4 regions of the Pseudomonas sp. GW821-FHT05D12 genome follow, and region 4 is predicted to be linked to each of the others. Evidence: riboswitches for the same ligand, from Rfam matches in the RefSeq annotation. Region 4 holds a riboswitch; each other region holds the start of a gene.
What was found. Region 4 has a riboswitch for cobalamin ahead of cobW (cobalamin biosynthesis protein CobW). Riboswitches for the same ligand answer to the same signal wherever they lie in the genome.
Positions count from the first base shown of each region.

Region 1: another riboswitch for cobalamin. It lies ahead of AC07SI_RS25025 (ABC transporter substrate-binding protein); the one in region 4 lies ahead of cobW (cobalamin biosynthesis protein CobW).
Region 2: another riboswitch for cobalamin. It lies ahead of AC07SI_RS09975 (CbtB domain-containing protein); the one in region 4 lies ahead of cobW (cobalamin biosynthesis protein CobW).
Region 3: another riboswitch for cobalamin. It lies ahead of cobO (cob(I)yrinic acid a,c-diamide adenosyltransferase); the one in region 4 lies ahead of cobW (cobalamin biosynthesis protein CobW).

Region 1 covers NZ_JBWKSN010000015.1:8,433-15,373, reverse strand. Annotated here, with positions in the region: gene AC07SI_RS25035 (ABC transporter ATP-binding protein) at 1-323, opposite strand, end outside; gene AC07SI_RS25030 (FecCD family ABC transporter permease) at 320-1,324, opposite strand; gene AC07SI_RS25025 (ABC transporter substrate-binding protein) at 1,321-2,331, opposite strand; cobalamin riboswitch at 2,447-2,640, opposite strand; gene AC07SI_RS25020 (hypothetical protein) at 2,757-3,200, shown strand; gene AC07SI_RS25015 (aldehyde dehydrogenase family protein) at 4,066-5,457, opposite strand; gene ptrR (putrescine utilization regulator PtrR) at 5,561-6,430, shown strand; gene AC07SI_RS25005 (hypothetical protein) at 6,461-6,670, opposite strand; gene AC07SI_RS25000 (amino acid aminotransferase) at 6,817-6,941, opposite strand, start outside.
Region 2 covers NZ_JBWKSN010000004.1:435,404-442,344, reverse strand. Annotated here, with positions in the region: gene AC07SI_RS10000 (monovalent cation:proton antiporter-2 (CPA2) family protein) at 1-332, shown strand, start outside; gene AC07SI_RS09995 (DcrB/PsbP domain-containing protein) at 405-959, shown strand; gene AC07SI_RS09990 (alpha/beta hydrolase) at 1,026-1,745, opposite strand; gene cobF (precorrin-6A synthase (deacetylating)) at 1,757-2,512, opposite strand; gene AC07SI_RS09980 (histidine phosphatase family protein) at 2,522-3,112, opposite strand; cobalamin riboswitch at 3,149-3,278, shown strand; gene AC07SI_RS09975 (CbtB domain-containing protein) at 3,311-3,523, shown strand; gene AC07SI_RS09970 (CbtA family protein) at 3,543-4,271, shown strand; gene AC07SI_RS09965 (DUF4865 family protein) at 4,273-4,812, opposite strand; gene AC07SI_RS09960 (LysR family transcriptional regulator) at 4,906-5,772, shown strand; gene AC07SI_RS09955 (LysR family transcriptional regulator) at 5,887-6,864, opposite strand; gene AC07SI_RS09950 (peptidylprolyl isomerase) at 6,915-6,941, opposite strand, start outside.
Region 3 covers NZ_JBWKSN010000009.1:168,605-175,545, reverse strand. Annotated here, with positions in the region: gene AC07SI_RS18445 (AI-2E family transporter) at 1-77, shown strand, start outside; gene hda (DnaA regulatory inactivator Hda) at 281-985, shown strand; gene AC07SI_RS18435 (C40 family peptidase) at 1,199-1,828, shown strand; gene AC07SI_RS18430 (C40 family peptidase) at 1,973-2,512, shown strand; gene AC07SI_RS18425 (PQQ-dependent sugar dehydrogenase) at 2,556-3,869, opposite strand; cobalamin riboswitch at 3,969-4,232, shown strand; gene cobO (cob(I)yrinic acid a,c-diamide adenosyltransferase) at 4,312-4,923, shown strand; gene AC07SI_RS18415 (cobyrinic acid a,c-diamide synthase CobB) at 4,920-6,311, shown strand; gene bluB (5,6-dimethylbenzimidazole synthase) at 6,308-6,941, shown strand, end outside.
Region 4 covers NZ_JBWKSN010000008.1:125,066-132,006, forward strand. Annotated here, with positions in the region: gene AC07SI_RS16795 (cobalamin biosynthesis protein) at 1-138, opposite strand, end outside; gene AC07SI_RS16800 (CbtA family protein) at 135-839, opposite strand; gene AC07SI_RS16805 (CbtB domain-containing protein) at 851-1,039, opposite strand; cobalamin riboswitch at 1,137-1,342, opposite strand; cobalamin riboswitch at 2,190-2,388, shown strand; gene cobW (cobalamin biosynthesis protein CobW) at 2,482-3,543, shown strand; gene cobN (cobaltochelatase subunit CobN) at 3,547-6,941, shown strand, end outside.

The sequences.
Region 1 (6,941 bases), on a different contig from region 4:
GCCGACAGCCACGGCGTGCGGCCCAGGGCCACGGCGTCGAACACGCGAATGGCGTCGTCGGTGTCGGCCTGTTGTTCGACCACCGCGAGTTGCTGCGCAATGGCACGACGGGACAGGTCGCCCAAGCGCACTTCACCCAGTCGCACCTCGCCAGTGGCCGGGGTGCGCAGGCCAGCCAGCAGTTTCAGCAGAGTGGATTTGCCTGAGCCGTTCGGGCCGACGATGCCCAGGGTTTCACCCCGCTGCACCTGCAGGTGAATGTCGCGCAGCAACGTGGCTTCACGCACTTTGAAGCCCAGGCCGGTGCAGCTCAGTACGGTCATCGCGCATTCCTCCGGCCGATCAGGATCAGCGCAAAGACCGGCGCGCCCACCAAAGCCGTGACCACGCCGACCGGGATGACCTGGCCCTTGATCAAAGTGCGTGACAACACATCGGCTGCAATCAAGAACAATGCGCCGCCCAAGGCGCTGGCGGGCAGCAGGCGCGAGTGCCCGGTGCCGAGCAGCAGGCGCACGGCGTGGGGAATCACCAGGCCGACAAAACCGATGGAGCCGACAATCGACACCATCACCGCCGTGACCAGTGCGGCGCAGGCCACCAGCACAAATTGCACGCGGCGCACCGGGATGCCCAGGGAGGCCGCCGAATCGCTGCCGAAGGTAAACGCATCCAGCGCGCGCCGGTGCCACAGGCACACAGCAAGCCCTGCAACTGCCACCGGCACCGCCAGCCATACCGACGGCCAGCGCACCCCACTGAGATTGCCGAGCAGCCAGAACATGATGCCGCGCGCCTGTTCGGAGCTGGCCGACTTGGTGATCAGGAACGCCGTCAGCGCGTTGAACAGCTGCGAACCGGCGATGCCCGCGAGGATGATCTGCCCGGTACCGCTGGCTGAACCACTGGCTCGCGCGAGCAGGATCACCAGCGCAAATGCGGCCATCGCGCCGACAAAGGCGCCGGCCGACAGCGAGATCAAACCGCCGCCCACCCCGATCAACGCCACCAGCACTGCGCCCGTCGAGGCGCCGGCGCTGATGCCCAGCAGGTACGGATCGGCCAGCGGGTTGCGCAACAGCGATTGCAGAATTACCCCGCAGGTCGCCAGCCCGGCGCCGCATGCGGCAGCGACCAGCGCGCGCGTGAGGCGGTAGTTCCACACCACGCCTTCATCGATCGGGTCCAGCACGTAGCCGGCGGCCCAGAGCTTGTTGGCCAGCACCTGCAGTACCACCTTTGGTGCGATGGCGGTTTCGCCGATGGCCACGCCGGCGAGCACGGCGATCAGCAGCAGCGACAGGGCGAGTAGGGTGCGTATCATTTGGGCAAGTCGTAGCCATCGATGGCTGTCGCCAGTTGTTCCAGGCCATCGAACATACGGATGCTGGCCTGCAGCGCCAGGGCGTCGAGGATGATGATGCGGTTGTTTTTCACCGCGTCCATGTTGCGGGTGACCGGGTCACTGCGCAGGAAGGCGAGTTTCTTTTCGTGGTCATCGGCGGGGTAGCGGCGGCGGTCCATCCGCGCGATCACCAAAAAGGTCGGGTTGGCCTTGGCAATGGTTTCCCAGCCAACGGCCGGCCATTCTTCATCGGACTGCACCACATTGTGCAGGCGCAGGGTTTGCAGCATGAACTCGGGAATGCCCTTGTGACCGGCCACGTAAGGGTCGCTGGCCATCTCCGAGCTGGAGAACCACACCAGAGCACTGGCCTGCTTGAGGCCTTTGCCCTGCACGGTCGCGACGGATTTGGCCAGGCGCGCCTTGAGTTCGTCGTTCAGTTGTTGGCCGCGATCCTGTACGTCGAAAATCTGCGCCAGTTGGCTGATGCTTTTATAGATGGTCTCGATGCGAAACGGCTCCAGCCGCGTGCCGTCGGCGCCGACCAGGTTGTCCTTGCCTTCGCAGTCGGAGGGCAGCAGGTAGGTGGGGATCTTCAATTCGTGGAATTGCTCGCGGGTCCCGACCACGCCCTGCGGGCCGACCACCCATTCCAGCTCGGCAGCCACCAGCTGCGGGCGCTTGGCGATCACCGACTCGAAACTGGGCTCGTTGTCGGCCAGGCGTTCGATTGTGTCGTTCTGTGCCTTGTACTGCGCCAGGACGCTGTTGAACCACAGCGAGGTGCCGACCACTTTATCGCCTACGCCGAGGGCGTAGAGCATTTCGGTGGCGGCCTGGCCGATGGTCACGCTGCGCGCGGGTGCCTGCTGGAAGGTGAGCGTGCTGCCGCAGTTCTGCACGGTCAGCGGGTACTGGGTGGGCGCGGCGTGGGCCAGGGCACAGAAGCCCAGGCCAGTGATCAGGGCGGTAACGCGTGGCAGCATGGGGCGATCTCCTTGAAACCGTACGTGGAACTGGGGAGGTACGGTCTGGAATTACGCCCTCGAACGCTGCGGGTCAGGCAGGCAAGGATGTCCTTCCCGGACACCCCGCCGGTTAGTGTTGGTGCTTGGGCCGGCAGGTCTCCTGACTGATGCGTCATCGCCACGCTCCGGCCTTCCCGGACGAGGTCCAGTGGCATCAAGGAGCAGGCTCGGCACCTACAGTTGCGGGGGCAGTTCCGATTGGCGCGGCATACCGCGCTTCGGATTCCCTATTAGTCCCATTTGGGAACCGGCGCGGTATGGTAGTCGATCACGCGGTTGAGCGGGAGTTCTGACGGCGCACGGTGAGAAGACTGCGGTAGCTCTTATGGGATGGCTCTCCTATGATGCGCGGCCATGGACAGCCTTCACACAAGGAATACACAGTGAAATCATTCGTCGCCCTCGCCCTCATCGCCATGCTCGCCGGTTGCGCCACCCCAGGTAAAAGCGAAAAGCAGATTTTTGACGAAGCCGCTACCGCGCATGTCATGTCGCTGCCTTCCGGGGAAAACAGGGTGCGCTTGCACAGTGTGAAAATCCCCAGCCACGGCTTGATCGCCGACAACCTGGCCCTTGCCATGGCCGGTGGCGCCAATGCGATGTATCTGAAAGAAGAATTGCTGAAGGCCAAAAGCCTGGGCGACACCGGCTTTCTGATTATCGGCGCCAGCACTGTCGTTGACGTGGCCGTGATCGGCAACGCCTGTGAAGGGCTGGATCTGAAAGGTATGCAGATTTACTACTCGGGCACCAATGCGCAGAAGGATAAAGTGCGAACCGCGGTTGAAAAGACCCAGGCGCAGTTTTATTACATTAATGCGCAGTGAGAGTCTGGCAGTAGAGGCAGCCTTTTGGCAGTGAGTGGGCCAGTGCTCGCAAACGCTCTTGTACGGGTATGCGGACGTATCTTGCCCAGCAGGTTAAGCAGGCTAAGCAGGCTAAGCAGGCCAGACAGGCTAAGCAGCCAAGCAGGCCAAGCAGGTTGAGCAGGTTGAGCAGGTTGAGCAGGTTATTGTGGTGAGCAGGCTTGCCCTGCGTTGGGTTGCGAAGCAGCCCCAAAACCTCACACCACGGTTTGCCTGAAACTATGCGGTGGGATCCATGGGGGCGCTTCGCACCCCAACGCAGGGCAAGCCTGCTCACCACAACAACCCGTTGACATGGCCGTGATCGGCAACGCCTGTGATGGGTTGGATTTGAAAGGTATGCAGATTCACTACTCAGGCACCAATGCGCAGGCCCAGCAGGCTAATTGTGGTGAGCAGGCTTGCCCTGCGTTGGGTTGCGAAGCAGCCCCAAAACCTCACACCGCGGTTTTGCCTGAAACTATGCGGTGGGATTACTGGGGGGGCGCTTCGCACCCCAACGCAGGGCAAGCCTGCTCACCACAACAACCCACTGACGTGGCCGTGATCGGCGACGCTTGTGAAGGGTTGGATTTGAAAGACATGCAGATTTACTACTCAGGTACCACTGCGCAGGCCCAGCAGGCTAATTGTGGTGAGCAGGCTTGCCCTGCGTTGGGCTGCGAAGCAGCCCTAAAACCTCACACCACGGATTTCCTGAAACGATGCGGTGGGATTCATGGGGGCGCTTCGCACCCCAACGCAGGACAAGCCTGCTCACCACGACAAGCCTGCTCACCACGACCAGGCGGCTCACCACGAAAGCCGGCAGTCGTGCTGACCCGGCTTACTTGCGATCCAGCCAGACCGTCTGCGCATTGCAGAATTCCCGCACGCCGAAGTGCGACAACTCGCGCCCGAAGCCGCTCTTTTTCACCCCACCAAATGCCACCCGAGGGTCGGACACGCTGAACGCGTTGACGAAGATCCCGCCGGTTTCCAGCTGGTTGGCGATCTCCCGCGCCTTGGCTGCGTCAGTGGTAAAGATGCTCGCGGTCAGGCCGAACTCGCTGTCGTTGGCCAGGGCCACGGCGTGGTCGGCGTCGCGGGCGGTGATGATCGAGGCCACCGGGCCGAACAGTTCCTGCTTGAACGAAGTCATCTGGTCGGTGACACCCGCCAGCACGGTCGGCGCGTAGTAGTTGCCGGCACCCGGTACTTTGTCACCGCCCAGCAGCAAGGTTGCGCCTTCTTCCAGGGTGGCCTGGACCTGGCCGTGTAATTCGTCACGCAGGTCGAAGCGCGCCATCGGGCCGACATAGGTGTGGGGCGAGGTCGGATCGCCCATCACCAACGCACGGCTGGCTTCGAGGAATTTCGCGGTGAACGCTTCCACCACGCCTGCTTCGATGATCAGGCGCTTGGCGGCGGCGCAGACTTGGCCGCTGTTCTGGAAGCGACCGATCACGGCAGCCTGCACGGCGGCGTCGAGGTCGGCGTCGTTGAGCACGATGAACGGGTCGGAGCCGCCCAGTTCCAACACGCATTTTTTCAATGCAGCACCCGCCTGGGAACCGATGGCGATGCCGGCACGCACGCTGCCGGTGAGGGTCACAGCGGCGATGCGGGGGTCGGCGATGGCCTTGGACACGCCATCCTGGGTCACGTTGAGCACTTCGAACAAGCCTTCAGCGAAGCCGGCTTTGTCGAACGCGGCTTTCATCAGGTAGGCGCTGCCCATCACATTCGGCGCGTGTTTGAGTACGTAGGTGTTGCCGGCGAGCATGGTCGGCACGGCACCGCGCAGCACTTGCCAGACCGGGAAGTTCCACGGCATCACGGCGAGGATCGGGCCCAGCGGGCGGTATTCGATCTGGGCGCTGCCATTGTCGACCAGGGTCGGCTCCGGGGCCAGCATGGCCGGGCCGTGGGCGACGTACCATTCGGCGAGTTGCGCGCATTTTTCGATTTCGGCCCGTGCCTGGGCGATGGGCTTGCCCATTTCCAGGGTGATCATCTGCGCCATGTCTTCGGCTTGCTCGCGCAGGGCGCCAGCCAGGGCCAGCAGCAGCTCGGCACGCTGGCTCACCGGCTGGCGGCGCCAGGTGCGGAAGGCACCGGTGGCGCGGTCGAGGGCGGCGTCCAGTTGCGCTGCGGTTTCGTAAGGGTAGCTGCCGACAGTCTCGCCATTGGCGGGGTTGATCGACAGGGCGTGGGTCTGGTGAGAAATAGCGTTCATGGCACCGTCCGGCTGAATGAGGGGAATGAGTCCAGCCTACGGGGCTGCATCTTTTCTGGAAACTGAATAATATTAAGCAATACGTTCACGATTGGAGAATGATTTGGACCTGGTGCAGCTGGAAATCTTCAAGGCCGTTGCCGAGCAGGGCAGCATCAGTGCCGCCGCGCAGGTGATTCATCGGGTGCCGTCGAACCTGACCACGCGCATCAAGCAACTGGAGCAGGACCTGGGCGTGGAGTTGTTTATCCGCGAGAAGAGCCGCCTGCGCTTGTCACCGGCCGGCTGGAATTTCCTCGGCTACGCGCGGCGCATTCTCGATCTGGTCCAGGAGGCGCGTGCCACGGTGGCGGGGGAGGAGCCCCAGGGCGCGTTTGCCCTCGGCTCGCTGGAAAGTACTGCGGCAGTGCGCATTCCGGCATTGCTGGCGGCGTATAACCAGAAGCACGCCAAGGTCGAGCTGGACCTGAGCACCGGGCCGTCGGGCACGATGATCGAGGGCGTACTCTCGGGGCGCCTGGCGGCGGCGTTTGTCGATGGGCCGGTGCTGCACGCGACCCTGGAAGGCGTGGCGGTGTTTGAGGAGGAGATGGTGGTGATCGCGCCGTTGCACCACGCGCCGATCACGCGTGGGCAGGATGTGAACGGGGAGAGCATCTACACCTTTCGCTCGAATTGTTCGTACCGGCACCACTTCGAGCGCTGGTTTTCACAGGATGGCGCGGTGCCGGGGCGGATCTTCGAGATGGAGTCATACCACGGCATGCTTGCCTGCGTCAGCGCCGGTGCCGGGCTGGCGCTGATGCCGCGCAGCATGCTGGAGAGCATGCCGGGGTTTGCGGCGGTGAGTGTGTGGCCGCTTGCAGACTCGTTCCGCATCCTGAATACCTGGCTGATCTGGCGCCGAGGCACGGTGTCGCAGAGCTTGAACAGCTTCGTGAAGCTGCTGGAAGAACGCGTAACCCCTTTGTAGGAGCTGGCAAACCAGCCCCTACAGGATGTGTCAGCCGCCAAATTGCAGGGTGCCCATGGCCAGCTTGGCCATGATGGCTGTCGCGCCGAGCTGCACCAGCCACAGCGCCAACCCGCCGAGGAACACCCCCAGGGCCACTTGCAGCACCAGGCTTTTCTGGCGCTTGGCTTGCGGGGCGCGCGGGGTGTAGTCATGCAGTTCATCGCGGTCGGCGCGCAGGTCCAGGTCGTCGTTTCTCATAAGGCTCTCACAGCAAAGGGGCAGTCAGGGGTCAGTCTAGGGGCTGAGTGCTGCGGCCAGTGAATTTTTTGCAAGCTCGCTCGCCACAGCCAATAAAAAAGGGGAAGCCCTTGAATGGCTTCCCCCTCGGCACAGCCGTTTCAGGTTTACAGCACCTGAACAATCGCCTTCGTCACGGCACCAATGTTCGACTGGTTCAACGCTGCCACGCAGATACGCCCGGTATCCAGCGCGTAGATGCCAAACTCGGTGCGCAAGCGGGTGACTTGCT
Region 2 (6,941 bases), on a different contig from region 4:
GCAGCCTCTACCCGCACATGAAGATCATCGCCCGCGCGCGTAACCGCCAGCACGTGCACCGCCTGGTGGACCTGGATGCCTCGCCGGTGCGCGAGACCTTCTACTCCAGCCTGGAAATGAGCCGCCGTACCCTGGTGGGCCTGGGCTTGAGCCAGGCCCAGGCCGATGCGCGCATCACCCGTTTCAAAAACCACGACTTGCAAGTCCTCGCCGCCCAACACGCGGTGTACGACGATGCGGCCAAGGTCATGCAGACCGCCCAGGAAGCCCGTGCAGAACTGGCGCGACTGTTTGAGATGGATCGGCTCGAGGAGGAGTCCGACAAGGTGTAAGGCTTCGGATGAACGATATTGCGAAATTTCTGACAGAATATGCCGCAATTTCGTTCATCCCTGGAGCGCTTCATGGCCACTTTCACCAAGACCGCCGTCCTGCTGGCCCTTGCGCTTACCGCCGGCAGCGCCTTCGCTGCTGCCAAGCCTGCCACGCAAACCCTCTCCACACTGGGCGGTAAGTTCACTTTCAGCCTGCCCAAGGCCTACGTCGCCGACACCCTGCCGGCCGGCAAGGCCGAAGATGGCACCGCCGACACCCAAGGCACGATGTACGCCAACCAGACCACGAAAAGCGTGGTGATCGTCGCCGAAACCGTGCGTAACGACGGAGTTACCATCCAGGACAACGACACGCAGTTCCTCGACGGCGCCGTGGCCGGCTTCGTCAAGGACCAGACCGCTGCACTGCCCGACTTCAAGAAACTCAGCGAGAAGAAACTCACGTTCAAGGGCCTGGGGTTGCGCCAGGTGGACAGCACCGCCACCCAGGGCGGCGGCAAGACCTTGAACTCCACTTTCCTCGGCGGTTCGGGCAACCATTTGCTGGTGATCCAGGCCATCTCGCGGGCCGATGATGTGAAGGGGCATGCGGAGTTGGTGAAGCAGATCACCGGCGGCAAGTGAGCCGATCTTCCTGACATCACCAACAAATGTGCGAGCTGGCCAGCCAGCTCCCACACTTAGCCAACGTCAGTTCAGGCTTTTTTCCAGCCAAACCTTCAGGTCCTGCACCTCCGCCTCGCTGATGGTATGCGGCATGCCCGGATAGCCATGAAACTCCGGCGTCAGCCCCAACCCCGTCAGCACCTCATTCGCGCGCGTCGCCGACGTATACGGCAGCGCCTGGTCCAGGGTGCCGTGGCCGATAAAGATCGCCAGCTGTTTCAGGCGTTCATCCGGCTTCAGCTCGGCCTTGAGCACCGGCAACACGCTGCCACTCAACGCCGCAATCCCACGCACCAACGCAGGCTTACGCAAGCCCACCTCGTAGGACATGATCGCACCCTGGCTGAAACCGACCAGGAACACCCGGTCACTCTGGGTGTGGTATTTGGCGGTGGCCTGGGTCACGAAGTCTTCGAGCAGTGTGGCGCTGCGCTGCAAATCAGCCGTTTCGCCGTTGTACTCGCCGTCGCCCGGGGTCTTGGTAAACCAGCGAAAACCATGCGGGTCGACCGGCATCGGCGCACGGGCCGACAGGTAGGTCCAAGTGGAGGGCAGCGCGTCCTTGATGCCAAACAGGTCCTCCTCGTTGCTGCCGAACCCGTGCAGGAAAATCACCAGTGGCTGGTTGCGCGCATCGCCCTGGGTCTGTTCCAGGTATGAAAGCGGCAAATCGGTATGCAGGCTGGTATCGGCCTGGGCGGCACCGGCCACCAGGGCCAGCGCCAGGGCAAACAGTTTGAGCATGGGACGTTACCTCAGGGTTTGCGCAACAAATAAGTGTCCATGATCCAGCCATTCTCCAGGCGCGCCGCCTTGCGCACCCGTTCAATTTCTCCAGCCACTTCGCTGACCTTGCCGCTGATCAGGATTTCATCCGGCGTGCCCAGGTAGGCGCCCCAATAAATATCCAGGCCTTGATCCGCCACGCTGCGGTAGGAATCTTCGGCATCGAGCATTACCACCAGGGTATCGGCATCACTCGCCTGCCCTGCGGCCAAACGGCGCCCGGTGGTGATTTCGACGGACTTGCCGATGCGGTTCAGCGCCACCTTGTGCTGGGCCGCCAGGGCTTGCACGCTGGTGATGCCGGGGATGACTTCAAACTCAAAGTGGCAGCGGCCACTGGCGAGGATCGCCTGCAGGATACGAATGGTGCTGTCGTACAGCGCCGGGTCTCCCCAGGCCAGGAAAGCGCCGACTTCACCGTCAGCCATTTCCTCATTGATCATGCGTTCGAACGTCGCCTGCTTGTCGCGGTTGAGGTCCTGTACGGCCGTGGTGTAGTCGATATCCCCGCGCACACGCTCGGGGCAGTCGGCCTCGACGAAGCGGTAGCCGGGCTCGGTGATGTAGGTCTCGCAAATCTCGCGACGCAGGTCGATCAGCTTGTCCTTGCTCTGGCCCTTGTCCATCAGGAAAAACACGTCGGTGCGGTTCAGCGCTTTCACGGCCTGCATCGTGATGTAGTCAGGGTTGCCGGCGCCAATGCCGATGATCAGGATGCGTTTCATGGGTTGCTCTCAGTGCGGGGCGTGGATTTTGCCATGTTCATGCGGCCAGGCGTGAGTTTCCAGGCGCAGGCGCCAGACAGTGTTGAAGCGCAGTTCGGTGGCGCAGAGTGGCTCGACGTCGATCCGGTAGAACATCGCGACGGGCAACTGCAACACGTACAGCATCGCGGCGCGGATGACAAAGGGATGGGTGATAGCCACTACGTGCCCGGGCTGTGTTTCGAGGGTTTTCATCCACTGTGCCACGCGTGCGCAAATCTGCTCGACCGACTCGCCACCGTGGGGCGCACTGGCACTGTTGGTCATCCAGTCCTGCAACTGGCCATGATCCAACTCGCTGATGGCCTGGCCCTTCCAATCGCCGAAGTTGCCATCGCGCAGGGCTTCTTCAATCACCGGCGCACTGCCGAACAAACCCGCCGTCTGCCGGGCGCGAGCCTCGGGTGCGCAGAGCAGGCGCAGGTTTTTCGGGTAGCGCCCGGCCAGCGATGACGCGGCAGCTTGCCAGTCCATCGCCACCGATTCGTCATCGGGAAAGCGCCCCTGCTTTTGCAACGGCGTGATGGCATGGCAGATAAGGGTCAGACGGGTGGCCTGCATCACAATTTCACTCTGTTTCAGCGCGCAGTCAGCGTAGACTGGCAAAGTTGTTTCAACATGTTACAACGAACATGAAAGAGGAAGCCGGTTCGATTCCGGCGCGGTCGCGCCACTGTATTCGGCCCAGTAGCCGTAAGCCAGACCCTGTTTCAGCCCCTTCGCTATCCATTTCGGGACGCGTCATCCCTGGAGGTTCTCATGGCTAACACTGCTGCAACCCATCCTGATGTCTATGTGCCGACGATCCCGCTGGGCGAAATCCTGCCCTGGGCGATCTTCGGCGGCCTGCTGCTGATGCTGGCGATTTACTTCGTCGGTGCCGAGCAAGGCGCCACTGCGGTGTTCAAGGGCATGTACGTGCACGAGTTTGTGCACGACGGTCGCCACCTGCTGGGTTTCCCCTGCCATTAATTCATAAGGGAGACACACCATGACAGGGCAATTACTCGTACGCGGGATGCTGGTGGGCCTGCTCGCCGGCGTGTTGGCCTTCGGTTTCGCCAAGGCCTTCGGCGAGCCGCAGATCGACAAGGCCATCGCCTTTGAAGACCAGATGGCACAGATGCACGGCGATGCGCCGGAAGAAGAACTGGTGAGCCGCAAGGTGCAAAGTACCTTCGGCCTGTTCACCGGCGTGGTGGTCTACAGCGTGTCCCTGGGTGGCCTCTTCGCCCTGGTGTTCGCCTACGCCCTGGGCCGCATCGGCAAGGTCGGCCCGCGCGGCCTGGCGGCGCTGCTGGCATTGGCGGCCTTTGTGACGCTTATCCTGGTGCCCGGGCTCAAATACCCGGCCAACCCGCCTTCGGTGGGGGACCCGCAGACCATTGCACAGCGCACCAGGCTGTTCTTCCTGATGCTGCTGGTGTCGGTGGCGGCGGCCGTGATCGCGATCAACGCCGCGCGCAAGCTGATTGCCCGCCGTGGCGTGTGGAGCGGCGCGATCCTCGGCGTGGCGCTGTACATCGTGATCGTCGCAGTGGCCGGCAGCCTCTTCCCGGTGATCAACGAAGTGCCGGAGCAGTTCTCGGCCGTGCTGCTGTGGAAATTTCGCGTGGCCTCGTTGGGCATCCAGTTGGTGCTGTGGACCACCCTGGGCCTGGTGTTCGGGGCGGTGGCCGAGCGCAAGCTCAGCCAGCCAAAAGCCCGATTCAACTCCTGAGTCAAATCCCGGGATGGGCCAGGTAAAACACCTGGTAGCCCGTCCCGGGATGGTCCGCCTGCAACGCCTTGGCCGACAAGGTGATCCGTACCAGCCGCCAGGCCTGCACATCCAGCGCGAGGAACACCGCAAAGGTGTCGCCGCTATCCGCCAACTGCTGGTTGCGACTTTTCTCCTCGGCCAGGATCGCCGCCCTGTCCGCCCCCGGCTCCAACGCCCATTCCTCGCGGTACAGACTCAGCGCGGTCTGCGCCGGCCCACGTTGCACATCCAGCGGCAACCAGCTCTCGATATACGGACGGCCGAAGCTGTCGAGCACCTTCTGAAAGCGCTCTCCGAGCAGAAAATCGGCGGCCTGCAGTGGGTCGGACCATAGATACACCGAGGCATACACTTTGCCTGCGTGCTCCTGGGCGATAAACGCCTTGAACAGCAACCCCTCGGCGTGATCCCACAACGGCCCCAATTGCGCGGCGCGGCGGCGGATCACGGCCATGTCGTAGTCGGCAGGCAAGCGGTGTGAATACTGTTTGGCAAACATGAAGAAGCTCCCGTGCAAGTTGAGGGTTCAGCTTGCGCAGCGCCGATGATTTCAACAAGATATCAGCCGATATATGTGCGATAAGGATTGGATATGACTGACGCGCTAAAACCGCTGGATATCGACACCGTGCAGGCCTTTGTGCTGGTCGCCGACTTCGCCAGTTTCACCCGCGCCGCCGCAGCCCTCGACACCTCCCAGGCCGCCATCAGCCTCAAGCTCAAGCGCCTGGAAGAACGCCTGGGCTATCGCTTGCTGGAGCGCACGCCGCGCCATGTGCGGCTGTCACCGCAGGGCGAGCACTTTATCGTTGCCGCGCGCGCCCTGCTCAATGCCCACGAACGCGCACTGGGCGATATGGGCAGCCAAGCGCCCCGGCGCCTGGTGATCGGCATCAGCGACCATGTGGCCGGTCCCGACCTGCCAACCTGGCTCAGCCGCCTGGCCGCCTACGACCCGTTGGTGATCCTTGAAGTACGTATCGCGTCCTCCCGCGACCTGGTGGCCGCCTTCGACCGCAATGAGCTGGACGCGGTGATCGTGCGCAATGAGGGCGAGCGCCAGGACGGCGAAGTGTTGGCGGTGGAACGCTTTGGCTGGTTCGCCGCGCCCACCTGGCAACACCGCCCCGGCACGCCGCTGCGCATGGCAACCATGGCCGCGCCCTGCGGCGTGCGGCACCTGGCGACGCGCGCGCTGGATGCGGCGTGTATCGACTGGACCGAGGTATTTGTTGGCGGCGGGGTGATGGCCGTGGGTGCGGCAGTCACCGCCGGATTGGGCGTCGCTGCCCTCGCCCACCGCGTGGCCCCGGCCGGAGCGGTAGAGGTGAGCGAGCAATACGGCTTGCCGGCCTTGGCCGTGAGTGAGGTGGTGCTCCATAGCCGCATCAGCGACACGCGTTCGCGGGAAACCTTGCGGGCCCTGAGTGCGACCTTTCGTGGCGTGTTGCAACGCTGATCAGCCTTTCTGTGGGCGCTGGCTTGCCTGCGATGCAGGCACCTCGATCCACCAGGCACACCCGCTGTGAGCGCGCGACCGCCAGCAGCCGCTACCCGGACAACGGACAAACACTCAGCCAAACCACTCCCGCCGCCCTTCAAACGTGCTGACGATCAACTCGACAATCATCTGCACCGCCTGCGCATGCTGCACCTGCGCATTCACCGCCAGCCACACCTGGCGTTGCATGCTGTCGGCCAGCAACCCCGGCAGTGCCACCAGCCCGCGGTCGAAACTGCTCATGTAGTGCGGCAGCAAACCGATGCAGGCGCCGCAGCGGATCATCTCCAGCATCAGCGAATAGGCCTGCACCTGCACCACCGCCGCCAGGCGTTGCTCCACCACTTGGTTCCACGCCTGCAGGGCGTCGACCTGTGCATCGGGTTGCCATTGCACCAGCATGTAGTCATTCAGGTCGTCGACGCTGTCCGGGCGCGTGGTCAGGCGCGAATAGCGCTTGGCGATATGCGGCAAATATTCCAGGCGGGCCAGGGCCCGTGGCGGTTCGGTGGCGAAGCTCGGGCCGGGCACCGGGCCGTCGGTGTCGGAGAGCCACACCACCACATCGACGTCCACCGCTTGCAGGGACAATTGGCTGTCGAGGGAGATGATCTCCAGGCGCACGCTGGCGTTGCGGCGCAGCAAGGCAATCAGGTCACGGCCGAGGATGTCGTGCAGGATCGGCTCGGCCACCGCCAGGCGAATCAGCGGCTGTTCCAGCACCGGCAGGCGCCGCTCATGGGCCAGGGCTACCAACTGGGCCTGCAACTGCAAGCCGTCGCGGCTGAGCACCAGGCCGTTGCCCTGATAACTGAACAACGCATGGCGCAGGTGCTCCTCCAGTTGCGCCAGGCGCTTGCGCAGCAGCGTCGCCTTGATATTCAAGCTGCGCGCGGCCTGCATGAAACAGCCGCAGCGCGCACTGACCAGGAAGTAGCGCGCCACCTCCGGATCGATCTCGGCGGCCAGGGCCAGCCAGGCGCCACGTGACTCGGATGGCGCGCGATAGGTTGAAGGCCCTTGTTGGCCGGACGGTTCCAGTAATGCCATGTGAGACTCCCTGTCTGTCGGTCGGTGCATCCAATGCGGGTGGTCGCGGGTTACTCCAGCACTTTGTTCAACTCGGC
Region 3 (6,941 bases), on a different contig from region 4:
TGGTGCTGGTGCGCCATGTGCACGATCTGTACAAGGATTCGGATGCGTATACCGGGGTCGAAGATCCGGACCTGTAACCGTTTCATCACAAACCCGGCCTGAGCCGGGTTTGTTGTTTCTGGGGGCGGGGCGTCAAACAATCTGCGAAAAACCGCCAAGTTAACGCAAACCTTTGATTTTGCTTGTGGTCTGCTGCATTGTGCGCCCGGCGTCACGGGTATAAACTTTGCAAACTTTACACAGAGGCCACTAACGGTTCGTTTGGAGCCGTTCAGTCAGCATGAAACCGATTCAGCTGCCCTTGGGTGTGCGTCTGCGTGATGACGCCACCTTTATCAACTACTACCCAGGCGCCAATGCCGCTGCACTCGGCTATGTCGAGCGGCTCTGCGAAGCCGACGCCGGGTGGACCGAAAGCCTGATCTATCTGTGGGGCAAGCACGGCGTAGGGCGTACCCACCTGTTGCAGGCCGCGTGCCTGCGTTTCGAGCAGATGGGCGAGCCGGCGGTGTACCTGCCATTGGCGGAGTTGATGGACCGCGGTATCGGCATCTTCGATCACCTCGAGCAATACGAGCTGGTGTGCCTGGACGACTTGCAGGCGATTGCCGGCAAGGCGGAGTGGGAAGAGGCGCTGTTTCATCTGTTCAACCGCCTGCGCGACAGTGGCCGGCGCCTGCTGATCGCCGCCTCCACGTCGCCGCGTGAATTGCCGGTGAAGCTGGCAGACCTCAAATCGCGCCTGACCCTGGCGTTGATCTTCCAGATGCGCCCCCTGTCCGACGAAGACAAATTGCGTGCCCTGCAGTTGCGCGCATCCCGTCGCGGCCTGCACCTGACCGACGAGGTCGGACACTTCATTCTGACTCGCGGTACGCGCAGCATGAGCGCGTTGTTCGATTTGCTCGAACAGCTCGACCAGGCCTCTTTGCAAGCCCAGCGCAAGCTGACCATTCCCTTCCTCAAGGAAACCCTTGGCTGGTAGCCGGCCCTTTGTTTTCAGGACTTTCGGCAATTTCCAGGCGTCAGAAAACCCGCGTTTGGGCCGTTTTGGCCACGCGAAAGGCGGGTAAGGGGTGTTAAGGGCTTAGATGTCATAGTCCAAACAAGAAGTCACATAGATCACGATTGAATTTGCAAATCGATGTGATAGAAGGCATAGTCTCGACTTCCTTACATATCAGCCACGGTCGTGCCCATGCTAAATCGCTTCGCACCCCTCGTGCCTCTCGCACTCGTTACCCTGTTGTTTGGTTGCGCCTCCCACCCTCAACAGGTGGCAGAACAGCAAAAACCACAGGTTCAAAATCAGGCAAAATTCGTTGCTGCACAGTCTTCCACTGTTTATGAGGAAGAAGTGGCAACTGAAAAGGAACTGGCCGACTTCGCCGGCAACAAGCCTTACCAGCTTCCAGTCCTCGCCGACAGTATCCTCGAACGCGGCATGTCCCTGATCGGTACCCGTTACCGTTTCGGCGGTACTTCTGAAGCCGGTTTCGACTGCAGCGGCTTCATCGGTTATCTGTTTCGTGAAGAAGCGGGCATGAACCTGCCACGCTCCACGCGCGAAATGATCAACGTGAATGCACCGTTGGTCGCACGCAACAACCTCAAGCCCGGTGATCTGCTTTTCTTCAGTACAGCGGGTCGTGGTCGCGTCAGCCATGCCGGTATCTACCTGGGCGATAACCAGTTTATCCACTCCAGCAGCCGTCGCAGTGGCGGTGTTCGAGTCGATAATCTGGGTGACAGCTACTGGAGCAAAACCTTCATCGAAGCCAAGCGCGCACTCGCCATGGCCCCGACGACAGTTACCGCTAGCAAGTAAACTTAAAGTGATACTTGAAGTTTGACGTGTAAGCGCTAGAATCCCTGGATATTGTTGAAATCCGTTCGCGCGAGCTTTGCTTGCGCGTTCTGGTTTTCAGCGTTCGGCAGCGAAAGCCGCATCCAGACCAGGATTGTTCTGCACATGTCGACCTCGGCCCGCCTGATTCTCATTGTTTGCGCCGCGCTGCTCAGCGCCTGCGCCAGCCGTCCACCGCCGCCCGCTCCCGTAGCGGTGAAACCCAAGCCGGTGTTCAACTACTCCACACAGAATTTTTCGCCTGCTGCCGAAGATGTGCTCTTCCGTGCCTTGGGCCTGGTTGGCACGCCTTATCGATGGGGCGGCAACACGCCGGACTCAGGGTTTGACTGCAGTGGCTTGATCGGCTTTGTGTTTCGCGATGCGGCCGGTATTTCCTTGCCGCGTACCACCCGTGAGCTGATCGTGATGCGCGCGCAGGACGTCAGCGAGCAGAACCTGCAAACCGGCGACCTGTTGTTCTTCGCCACCGGTGGCGGCTCCCAGGTCAGCCACGCCGGGATCTATGTGGGTGAGGGCCGTTTCGTGCACGCGCCACAGACTGGCGGTACGGTGAAGCTGGATACCTTGTCCAAGGCGTATTGGCAGAATGCCTACCTGAGTGCCAAGCGCGTATTGCCAGGCAATCTGGCGCGTAACCCATGACGGACCGTATCACTGTAGGAGCCGGCAAGCCGGCTCCTACCCATCATTTAGCGGCCGACACCCGCCACACCTTGTTCCCCACATCATCTGCCACCAGCAAATCCCCCTGCTGATCAATCACCACGCCCACCGGCCGGCCCATGGCTTTCTCATCCTTGTCGAGGAAACCGGTCAGCACGTCCACGGGCTGCCCCTTCGGCTGGCCAGCCTCGAACGGGACGAAGATCACCTTGTAGCCACTGTGCGGCTTGCGGTTCCACGACCCATGCTGGCCGATGAATGCGCCGTTGCTGAACTGGGCTGGCAGTTTGCTGCCCTCGGCAAACGTCAATCCCAGGGAGGCGGTGTGCGGGCCCACTGCGTAATCCGGCGCGATCGCCTTGGCGACCAGGTCCAGGTTCTGCGGGCTGACGCGCACGTCCACATGCTGCCCGTAGTAGCTGAAGGGCCAGCCATAGAACGCGCCGTCCTTGACTGAGGTGATGTAGTCCGGCACCAGGTCGCTGCCGATTTCATCGCGTTCGTTCACTGCCGTCCACAGCTTGCCGCTTTGTGGTTCCCAGGCCATGCCGTTGGGGTTGCGCAGGCCGGAGGCGAAGATGCGGTGCTCGCCGCTGGCACGATCGACTTCCCAGATGGCCGCCCGGCCCTGTTCCGCATCCAGGCCGTTTTCACCGACATTGCTGTTGGACCCGACGCTCACATACAGTTTGCTGCCGTCCTTGCTTGCCACCACGTTCTTGGTCCAGTGGTGATTGATGCTGCCGCCCGGCAGGTCGACGACTTTGGTGCCGGCCTCCTTGATCGCGGTTTCACCTGGTTGGTAGGGGAAGCGCAACAGCTTGTCCGAGTCGGCCACGTACAGATCGTTACCGACCAGGGTCATGCCGAACGGCGAATTGAGGTTTTCCAGGAACACCGTGCGCGTTTCGGCGACGCCGTCGTGGTCGGCGTCACGCAGCAAGGTGATGCGGTTCGGGCTCGGCACAGCGGCGCCGGCGCGGCCCATGACTTTCTCCATGACCCAGCCACGAATACCCTTGGCGTCATCCGGCTTGGGTGGCGCGTTGGTTTCCGCCACCAGCACGTCGCCATTGGGCAATACATACAGCCAGCGCGGATGGTCCAGGCCTTCGGCGAACGCCGCCACCTGGGTGCCGGCGGCGGCGGTGGGCTTGGCGCCGTCCGGCCAGCCAATCGCCGGGGCGATATTCACGGTCGGGATCAGGGTCTTGTTTGGCTCCGGCAACTTGGGCGACGGCCCGGTGCCATCGGAGACCTGCAAAGTAGAGCTTTCCCCGCAGGCAGCGAGGGTGCCGGCGAGCATGATAAGCAGGGCGAGTCTGGTTTTGTGCATGGTGTTCTCCTTAATACCTGTAAGGGTAGAGGAGGCCGGTCGTAGGATGGTTCAAGTGCAAGGCCAGCTTTAATTGACGCTCCACCCCCAACCCACTAACCTTCGCGGCTTGTTCCAGGTGCTCTGTGACCCATGGGTCGACGGAGTGAAACAGGGAAGCCGGTGAGTGAGCGCACTTGTACACAGTGCTGCCGCGATTCCGGCGCTGCCCCCGCAACGGTAAATGAGTCAAGACGGTGCTTTCTGCCACTGTATCGCGTGCGATATGGGAAGGCGCGCTGTCGGCCTGTCCGAGTGCTCTCTTTATAAAGAGCCAGGGCGCCACTCATGAGTCCGGAGACCGGCCTGGTTCATCCAACAGCATCACGGTGGGCGATGCTTGGCTGTCTGTTTATCCTTTTTCCTGCCCGCCGTTTTTGTCCAGCCCCAACGGAGAGCTGCCATGACCGATTCCCCCGACCGCGACGAACGCCACCTGGCGCGCATGCTGCGCAAAAAAGCCGTGATCGATGAGCGCATCGCCAACTCCCCAAACGAATGCGGCCTGCTGCTGGTGCTCACCGGCAACGGCAAAGGCAAGAGTAGCTCGGCATTCGGCATGCTCGCCCGGGCCATGGGCCACGGCATGCAGTGCGGGGTAGTGCAGTTCATCAAGGGGCGCAACAGCACCGGTGAAGAGTTGTTCTTCCGCCGCTTTCCCGAGCAGGTGCGTTTTCATGTGATGGGCGAAGGCTTTACCTGGGAAACCCAGGACCGCCAGCGCGATATCGCCGCCGCCGAAGCCGCGTGGGCGGTGTCGCGCGAGTTGCTGCAAGACCCGTCCATCGGCCTGGTGGTGCTGGACGAGCTGAACATCGCCCTCAAGCACGGCTATCTCGACCTCGACCAGGTACTCAGCGACCTGCAGGCGCGCCCGCCAATGCAGCACGTGGTGGTCACTGGCCGTGGCGCCAAGCCCGAGTTGATCGAAATGGGCGACACCGTCACCGAGATGGGCATGCTCAAGCACGCGTTCCAGGCCGGTATCAAGGCACAGAAGGGCGTCGAACTTTGAATCAGCCCCGTCATTGCCCGGCTGTCTTGATCGCCGCACCGGCGTCCGGCCAGGGCAAAACCACCGTCACCGCCGCGCTCGCCCGTTTGCACCGCAATCTGGGGCGCAAAGTCCGCGTGTTCAAATGCGGCCCGGACTTTCTTGATCCGATGATCCACGAGCGCGCCAGTGGTGCGCCGGTGTATCAATTGGACATGTGGATGGTGGGCGAGCAGGAAAGTCGCCGCCTTTTGTGGGAAGCCGCCGCTGAGGCCGACCTGATCCTCATCGAAGGGGTGATGGGGCTGTTCGACGGCACGCCGTCCAGCGCCGACCTGGCGCGGCATTTCGGCGTGCCGGTATTGGGCGTGATCGACGGCACTGCGATGGCGCAGACGTTTGGCGCCCTGGCCTTGGGCCTCGCGCGTTATCAGCCGGATTTGCCGTTCGCGGGCGTGCTGGCCAATCGCGTCGGCACCTTGCGCCATGCGCAACTCCTCGAAGGCAGTCTCACCGAAGGCCTGCGCTGGTATGGCGCGCTGTCCCGCGAAACCGGGATCGAACTGCCGAGCCGCCACCTGGGCCTGGTGCAAGCCAGCGAGCTGAATGACCTCGACCTGCGCCTGGATGCTGCTGCGCAGGCACTGGGCAGCAGTTGTGAAGTTGCCTTGCCGCCGCCGGTGACCTTCGCCGCCCCCGAAGTGATCGAGGCCGAGCCGTTGCTGGCCGGCGTGCGCATTGCGGTGGCCCGTGACGAAGCGTTTGCCTTCACCTACGGCGCCAGCCTCGACCTGTTGCGGGCGATGGGCGCAGAGCTGCGCTTTTTCTCGCCGATCCATGACCGCGAATTGCCTGACGCCGACAGTCTGTATCTGCCCGGCGGCTATCCGGAACTGCACCACCAGGCGCTGTCGGAAAATACCTCGATGCTCAATGCCATCCGCGCCCATCACGCGGCCGGCAAACCCTTGCTCGCTGAATGTGGCGGCATGCTCTACCTGCTGGACTCGCTGACCGACGTCGACGGCACCCGCGCCGAACTGGTCGGCCTGCTGCAGGGCGATGCGGTGATGCAAAAGAAACTTGCGGCCCTGGCCCTGCAAAACGTCGAGCTGCCGGAAGGCGTGCTGCGTGGGCACACTTATCACCATTCCCTGACCAGCACCGAGTGGCAGCCGATTGCCCGTGGCGTCAGCCCCAATGGTGGGCGCGGCGCCGAGGCGGTGTTCCGACAAGGGCGTATGACCGCGTCCTACGTGCACTTCTATTTCCCGTCCAACCCGAGGGCGGTGGCGGCCTTGTTTGCGCCCGACCCTGAGGTGGCCAGCGCCGGCAAGCCGGCTCCCACCATTTACCGCGTTGAATCCCCATCCACTGTGGGAGCGGGCTTGCCCCCGATGGGGCCATGACCGACAACGCCTTCCCCCAGGCCGACCGCGACGCCGTCTACCGCGCCATCGCCGAGCGCCGCGACATGCGCCACTTCAGCGGCGGCAGCGTGGCCCCCGAGTTGCTGCACCGCCTGCTCCAGGCTGCACACCAGGCGCCGAGTGTCGGCCTGATGCAGCCGTGGCGCTTTATCCGCATCAGCGACCGCCAACTGCGTGGGCAGATCCAGCAATTGGTGGAAGAAGAACGCTTGCGCACCGCCGAGGCGTTGGGCGAGCGTTCCGATGAGTTCATGAAGCTCAAGGTCGAAGGCATCCATGACTGCGCCGAAGTGCTGGTGGCAGCGCTGATGGATGATCGCGAGCGGCATATCTTCGGCCGGCGCACCTTGCCGGAAATGGACATGGCCTCGCTGTCCTGTGCGATCCAGAACCTGTGGCTGGCGGCTCGCGTCGAAGGGTTGGGCATGGGCTGGGTCTCGCTGTTCGAGCCCCAGGCCCTGGCCGACCTGCTGGGCCTGCCGCCCGGCGCGAAACCCCTGGCGGTGTTGTGCCTGGGGCCGGTGGCCGAGTTCTATCCGGCACCGATGTTGCAGCTCGAAGGCTGGACCGAACCACGGCCGCTGAGTGACATGTTGTATGAGAATGTGT
Region 4 (6,941 bases):
CTGCCTGCGGTCGATGCTTGCCAGCGCAGTGATGCGCTGGCGCTCGATCCCCCCTTCGGCGAGGGCGCTGTCCAGCAGGTCCAGCAGGGTGTGAACATCACAGCCGCGCTGGCAGCCCAGGCCGACCACCAGGGTCATGCCGAGTATTGATTGTCGCGGTTGCGGCGGAACAGCCAGGCGCTGATCAGGCCCAGGGCCAGCCAGAACGCCACGTTGGTCAGCTGCGAAGCGATCTTGAACTGCGCTTCCAGGGCTTCCGGGGCCAGCATCGAATGCACTTCCGGCTGCGGTGCGCCGATCACGTGTGGCACCGCCAGGATCGCCACGCCGAGGATTTTCAGCAGCCAGTTGCGACCGAACACGATCAGCGCAATGCCGGCCGCCGTCGAGGCCGCGGTGCCGATCCACCAGATCTGCCGTTGTGCGAGATCGGCAGCGGCGGTGCCTGGCAGCTCAGGCGGCAGGCCCAGGGTCGGTGCCAGTACGAAGGTCGCATAACCGGCCAGGCCCCACAGCAGGCCTTGGGCGGTGCGAGTAGGCGCGCGCAAGGTGTAGAGGCCGGCGAGCATCAGGGCAAAACCCACGGCAACAACCAGGTTGCCGCCGGTGGTGGAGAGCACGCGTTGCCAGCCGTCTTCCGGCTCCCAGGCCTCGGCGTCGTGGCTGTGGGCGGCGGCGCCGTCGGCATGTTGATGTGCCACTTCAGTAGTGGCCGGGGCGTTTTCGAACGTTTCCGCCTGCAAAATCAACGGAGCTACCCAGAAACTTTGCAGCAGGGTCAGCAGCAGGGCGGCCAGGAGGCCGGTGAAACCTGCGGTTTGCGCAATACGCTTGATCATGTCGGCAGGTCTCAGTGGCACGGGAACGCGGCGCTGTGGCGGGTATCGTGGGCAGCGTTGTGCACTGCTTCGATGTGCGAGAAACCGGCGAAATACACCAGGCACGCACCGAGAATCGACGCGCCGATGGCGGCGGTCAGGCGTTGGCTCAGGGTGGCGGAGCTGCTGGCGGTGTGCGAGGTGCTGCTGATGATCGACATGGCGCGTCCCTTCTGGGTGTCAGGGTGAAACGAGCGCATGAAAACCCCGCGAGCCAGGCACGCAGGGTTCTGAACAGCGCCCGCCCACCGCGGGTTTGTTATCTGATTTTTTCGGGCCGGTCTCCGGGCTTGCGAGGGGGCTCCTGGGGGAGTCCTGAAAGCGTCGCCTTCCCATGCCCTTGGCACAGTGGATCTGACGCTTCGCTCGCTTACCGTTGCGGGGGCAGCACCGGACTCGTCATGTGATGACTCACCGGTTTCCCGTTTCACCCTGTGAAGGGCACCCGAAACAAGGTGTGTAGGAGAGCATGGGGGTGGGAGGGGAGTCAAATCGGTTGTGGGGGGTATATCCGATATTGGGGTGATGGCTGGAATTGGTTCCGCCCTTACGGCGGGTCACTTTTGGAAAAGAGCCCCAAAAGTAACCAAAAGGGCTCTTGCCCCAACACTCGGCACCTCGCCTAGGCTCGGTGTGCCCTCACTCCGGCTTGAATCCGTGGGCCGCCGCAATGGGCCATCCTTGGCCCAGTGCGGCTAACCCGGCGTCCTGCCGGGTTACCCACGGATTCAAGCCTGCGTTCGGCCAGCGTGTTTAATGGGGCGCCTAGATCAAGATCAAGGTCAAAAGCGGCTCGCTTCGCATCGTTGGTACGCTTTTTGATCTCTTTAGGAGCCGGCTGCCGGCGAAAAAAACGTGAGGACGCCGCGTTGGTTCTGGTGCTTCGCATCATCGTTAACGACCATCGCAGGCAAGCCAGCTCCCACAGGTTGACCGAGTTCGAGATAAGAATCCGGTCGGCTTTAAGGCCGCCGCGCTTTTGCTTTTGATCTTGATCTTGATCTAGGCGCCCCATCAAACACGCTGGCCGGAATTCGATATTGATTTGGGGGGTAAACCGGCAGGGATGCCGGTTTAGCCGCCCCGCGCCATGGATGGCGCGTGGCGGCGGCCCCCCAAATCAATGTCGGATTACGGGCACACCGAGCGTGAGCGAGGTGCCGAGTGTTGGGGCAAGAGCCCTTTTGGTTACTTTTGGGGCTCTTTTCCAAAAGTGACCCGCTGTAAGAGCGGAACCATAGGCCGCCATTACCGCAGAAACGGATATGTACACCAACCCAACCCCATCATTGACCATCCCCCCACCACTGCGTAGCCTTGCACCCTCGAGGTTCTTCAGCCCAGGCCGAAGCTAAGAAGGGAACGCGGTCCAATCCGCGGCTGCCCCCGCAACTGTAAAGGGTTTATCCGACTGCCACGCCACTGCCACCAGGCGGGAAGGCGCAGCCGGCGCCGGTCGCACGACCCGCAAGCCCCAAGCCAGGAGACCTGCCTCGCAACCGATTTTCCACTTCAACCGGGCGGGGTGATCCGGTGACGAAATCTGCCGCTGCGCGCCGCCGCAGGGCCTATCGTCCCGTATGCCCGCCCCAAAGGGCATCCGATGAAAACACTGGCCAAACTCCCCGTCACCATCGTTACCGGCTTTCTCGGTTCGGGCAAAACCACGCTGCTGCGCCATATGCTCGACAACGCCCAGGGCCGTCGCATTGCCGTGATCGTCAACGAATTCGGCGAGCTGGGCATCGACGGTGAAATCCTCAAGCAGTGCTCCATCGGGTGCACCGAGGAAGAAGCCAATGGCCGCGTGTATGAGTTGGCCAACGGCTGCCTGTGCTGCACCGTGCAGGAAGAGTTCTTCCCAGTGATGCGCGAACTGGTCGCCCGTCGCGGTGACCTCGACCATATCCTCATCGAAACATCGGGCCTGGCCCTGCCAAAGCCGCTGGTGCAGGCCTTCCAGTGGCCGGAAATCCGCAGTGCCTGCACCGTCGACGCGGTGATTACCGTGGTCGACAGCCCGGCCGTGGCCGCCGGCACTTTCGCCGCCTTCCCGGATCAAGTCGACGCGCAGCGTAAACTCGACCCGAACCTGGACCACGAATCGCCATTGCACGAGCTGTTCGCCGACCAACTGGCCAGCGCCGACCTGGTGATCCTCAACAAATCCGACCTGATCAGCGCGGAAGACCTGGCCCGTGTGCGCCTGGAAGTCGCCGAAGAACTGCCGCCGGCGGTGAAGATCATCGAAGCCAGCAGCGGGCGCCTGCCGCTCGACGTGCTGATCGGCCTGGGCGCCGGCTCCGAAGAGCACATCGACGGTCGCCACAGCCACCACGATCATCACCATGAAGGTGAAGACGATCACGACCACGATGCGTTCGACTCGATCTCCATCGACCTGCCGCAAGCCGACGAAGCGCTGCTGCTCGACGCCCTGACCCAACTCGTGGTGCAACACGGCATCCTGCGCGTCAAAGGCTTCGCGGCGATCCCGAACAAGCCGATGCGCCTGCTGATCCAGGGCGTGGGCACGCGGTTCGACAAGCACTTCGACCGCGCCTGGGCGGCCGATGAAGCGCGCATCACGCGCCTGGTACTGATCGGCCAGGAGCTGGATGCGGCTGGCCTCGAAGCGCAATTGCGCGCTGCCCTCAGCGTTTAACCCATGCACCTGCTCAGGACCCAGCCCGGTGGTTTCGTCTCGGACGACAATATTGCCGACCTTGGACAAACGCCCGCCGAACTGGTGATCCTGTGCAGCGGCGACTCCAGCCTGGCGCTGCTCGCCGAAGCCGCCCAGCAGTTGCCCGAGGATTACCCCAGCTTTCGCCTCGCCAACCCGATGCAGGTGCAGAACCATGCCTCGGTCGACCTGTACGTCGACGAGGTGCTGCGCCATGCCAAGGTCATCCTGATTTCGCTGCACGGCGGCATCGGCTATTGGCGCTACGGTATCGAGCGCCTGGTGGAGTTGGCCGAGCGCGGCGTGCAACTGATCCTGGTGCCGGGGGATGATCGCCCCGACCCGGAACTCAGCGGGCTGAGTACCGTTGGGGCGGCGGAACGCGACCGCCTGTGGCACTTCCTGCGCCAGGGCGGCCTGGGCAACGCGCTGGATTTCTACGGTTGCCTGGCGAGCAGTTACCTGGGCCGCAGCTACGCCTGGAACGAGCCGCAAACCCTGCCGCGCACGGCGATTTATCACCCGCACACAGCCAACCCGCGCCTGAATGACTGGCAGGCGGATTGGCGCGCGGAGTGGCCGGTGGCGGCGGTGCTGTTCTACCGCTCGCACCTGCAGGCGGCCAATACCGGTTTTATCGATGTGTTCTGCCAGCGCTTGCAGGCGGCGGGTCTCAACCCGTTGCCGATGGCGGTGGCCAGTTTGAAAGAGCCCGGCTGCCTGACGGTGGTCGAGGACCTGCTGGACGAGGTCGGCGCGGCGGTGATCCTGAACACCACCGGCTTCGCCCAATCCAGCCCGGAAGCCCCGCACCTGCGGCCGTTTCGCCGCAATATCCCGGTGATCCAGGCGATCTGCGCCCAAGACAACCAGCCCGGCTGGGAAGCCAGCGAACAAGGCCTGGGCCCGCGCGACCTGGCCATGCACATTGCCTTGCCGGAGCTGGACGGGCGCATCATCAGCCGGCCGATCAGCTTCAAGGACCTGGCCTGGCGCAGTGAGCGCAGCCAGTCGGACGTGGTGTGCTACCGCGCCGCGCCCGAGCGCATGGATTTTGTCGCCGAACTGGCCCGACGCTGGGTCGAACTGGCGCGGGTGCCGAATGCACAAAAACGCATCGCGCTGATCCTCGCCAACTACCCGACCCGCGACGGCCGTATCGGCAACGGCGTGGGCCTGGATACGCCTGCTGCTGCGCTGAATATCCTGCGTGCTCTGCACGCCGAGGGTTATCCGCTGCCCGCTGAGTTGCCGGAGAGCGGCACTGCGTTGATCCATGAACTACTGGGCGGTGTCACCAACGACCTCGACAGCCTCGACCTGCGCCCCTGCCATCAAAGCCTCGGCCTGGATGATTACGAGGCGATGTTCAACCGCCTGCCCGAGGCCAATCGCCGGGCCGTGCTGGAGCGCTGGGGTACCCCGGACCACGATCCGATGTGCCGCGACGGGCGCATGATGATCGCAGGCCTGCGCCTGGGCCTGACCTTTGTCGGCATCCAGCCGGCGCGCGGTTACCAGGTGGACGCCAGCGCGGTGTACCACGACCCGGACCTGGTGCCGCCTCACGGCTACCTGGCGTTCTATTTCTGGCTGCGCCATACCTACGGCGCCCATGGCGTGATTCATGTGGGTAAGCACGGCAACCTCGAATGGCTGCCGGGCAAGGGCGTGGGCCTGTCGGAAAACTGCTGGCCGGACGCGTTGCTGGGGCCGTTGCCGAATATCTACCCGTTTATAGTCAATGACCCGGGCGAGGGCGCCCAGGCCAAGCGCCGCACCCAGGCGGTGATCATCGATCACTTGATGCCGCCGCTGACCCGCGCCGAGACCTATGGGCCGTTGCGTGACCTGGAATTGCTGGCGGACGAGTACTACGAGGCCCAACTGCTCGACCCGCGTCGGGCGGTTGAGCTGCAAAAGGACATCCTCAAGTTGGTGCGCGAAACCCGCATCGACCAGGAACTTGAGCTCGACAACGACGCCGACGCAGCGGTGTGGCTGCCGCGCCTGGATACTTACCTGTGTGACCTGAAGGAGTCGCAGATCCGCGACGGCCTGCATATCTTTGGTGAGTCGCCTGAAGGCCGCCTGCGCATCGATACCTTGCTCGCATTGCTGCGCATTCCGCGCGGCGATGGGCGTGGTCCGCAATCGAGCCTGTTGCGGGTGTTGGCCAAGGCCTTCGACCTGGGCTTCGACCCGCTCGATTGCGCCCTCGCCGAACCCTGGACCGGCCGCCGCCCCATGGTCTTGCAGAAGATCGACGCGCAGTTGTGGCGCACCGCCGGTGACACCCGCGAGCGCCTGGAGCTGTATGCGGCGCGCTTGATCGAGCAGGCGCTGGAAGGGCCGTTGGAGCAGTTGGAGGAGCCCGGTTGGGAGGATGTGAAGGCCGTTATCGAAAGCCTGCGCATTGTCGTCGCACCGCGCCTGGATGCCTGTGGTCCAGCGGAAATGCGCGGCTTGCTCGACGCCCTGGGCGGCCGTTTCGTGCCGGCCGGGCCGAGTGGGGCGCCGAGTCGCGGGCGCCTGGATGTACTGCCGACGGGACGCAATTTTTTCACCGTGGACGTGCGTAACCTGCCGACCACCACCGCCTGGCGCATTGGCTTTCAGTCGGCGAACCTGATTCTTGAGCGACACCTGCAAGATCATGGCGACCACCTGCGCCAACTCGGCCTGTCGGTGTGGGGCACCGCGACCATGCGCACCGGCGGCGACGATATCGCCCAGGCCATGGCGCTGATGGGCGTGCGCCCGGTATGGGCCACGGGCAGCCAGCGCGTGGATGACTTTGAGATCCTGCCGATCAGCCTGCTGGACCGCCCGCGCGTGGACGTGACGCTGCGCGTTTCGGGGTTCTTCCGCGATGCCTTCGCCAACCTGATCCGCCTGTTCGACGCAGCCGTGCAGGCGGTAGCGGCGCTGGATGAGCCGGATGATATGAACCCGCTGGCCGCCAAGGTGCGCAGTGAGCGCGCGGCGCTGCTCGAGTCCGGCCTGGATGAAGCCGCCGCCGCGAAGCAGGCGGGCTGGCGTATCTTCGGCGCCAAGCCCGGTGCCTATGGTGCAGGCGTGCAGGGCGCGATTGACGGGCGCCTATGGCAAAGCCGCGAGGACTTGGCCGAGGTCTACCTCAATTGGGGCGGTTATGCCTACGGCGGCTCGGATGAAGGCACCGCCGCCCGCGAGCAATTTGCCCAGCGCCTGAGCCAGGTGCAGGCGGTGTTGCAGAACCAGGACAACCGCGAGCACGACTTGCTCGATTCCAATGACTACTACCAATTCCAGGGCGGCATGCTCGCTGCCGTGGAAACCCTGAGTGGCGACACGGCTGCCAGTTATCATGGCGACCACAGCCAGCCGGACTTGCC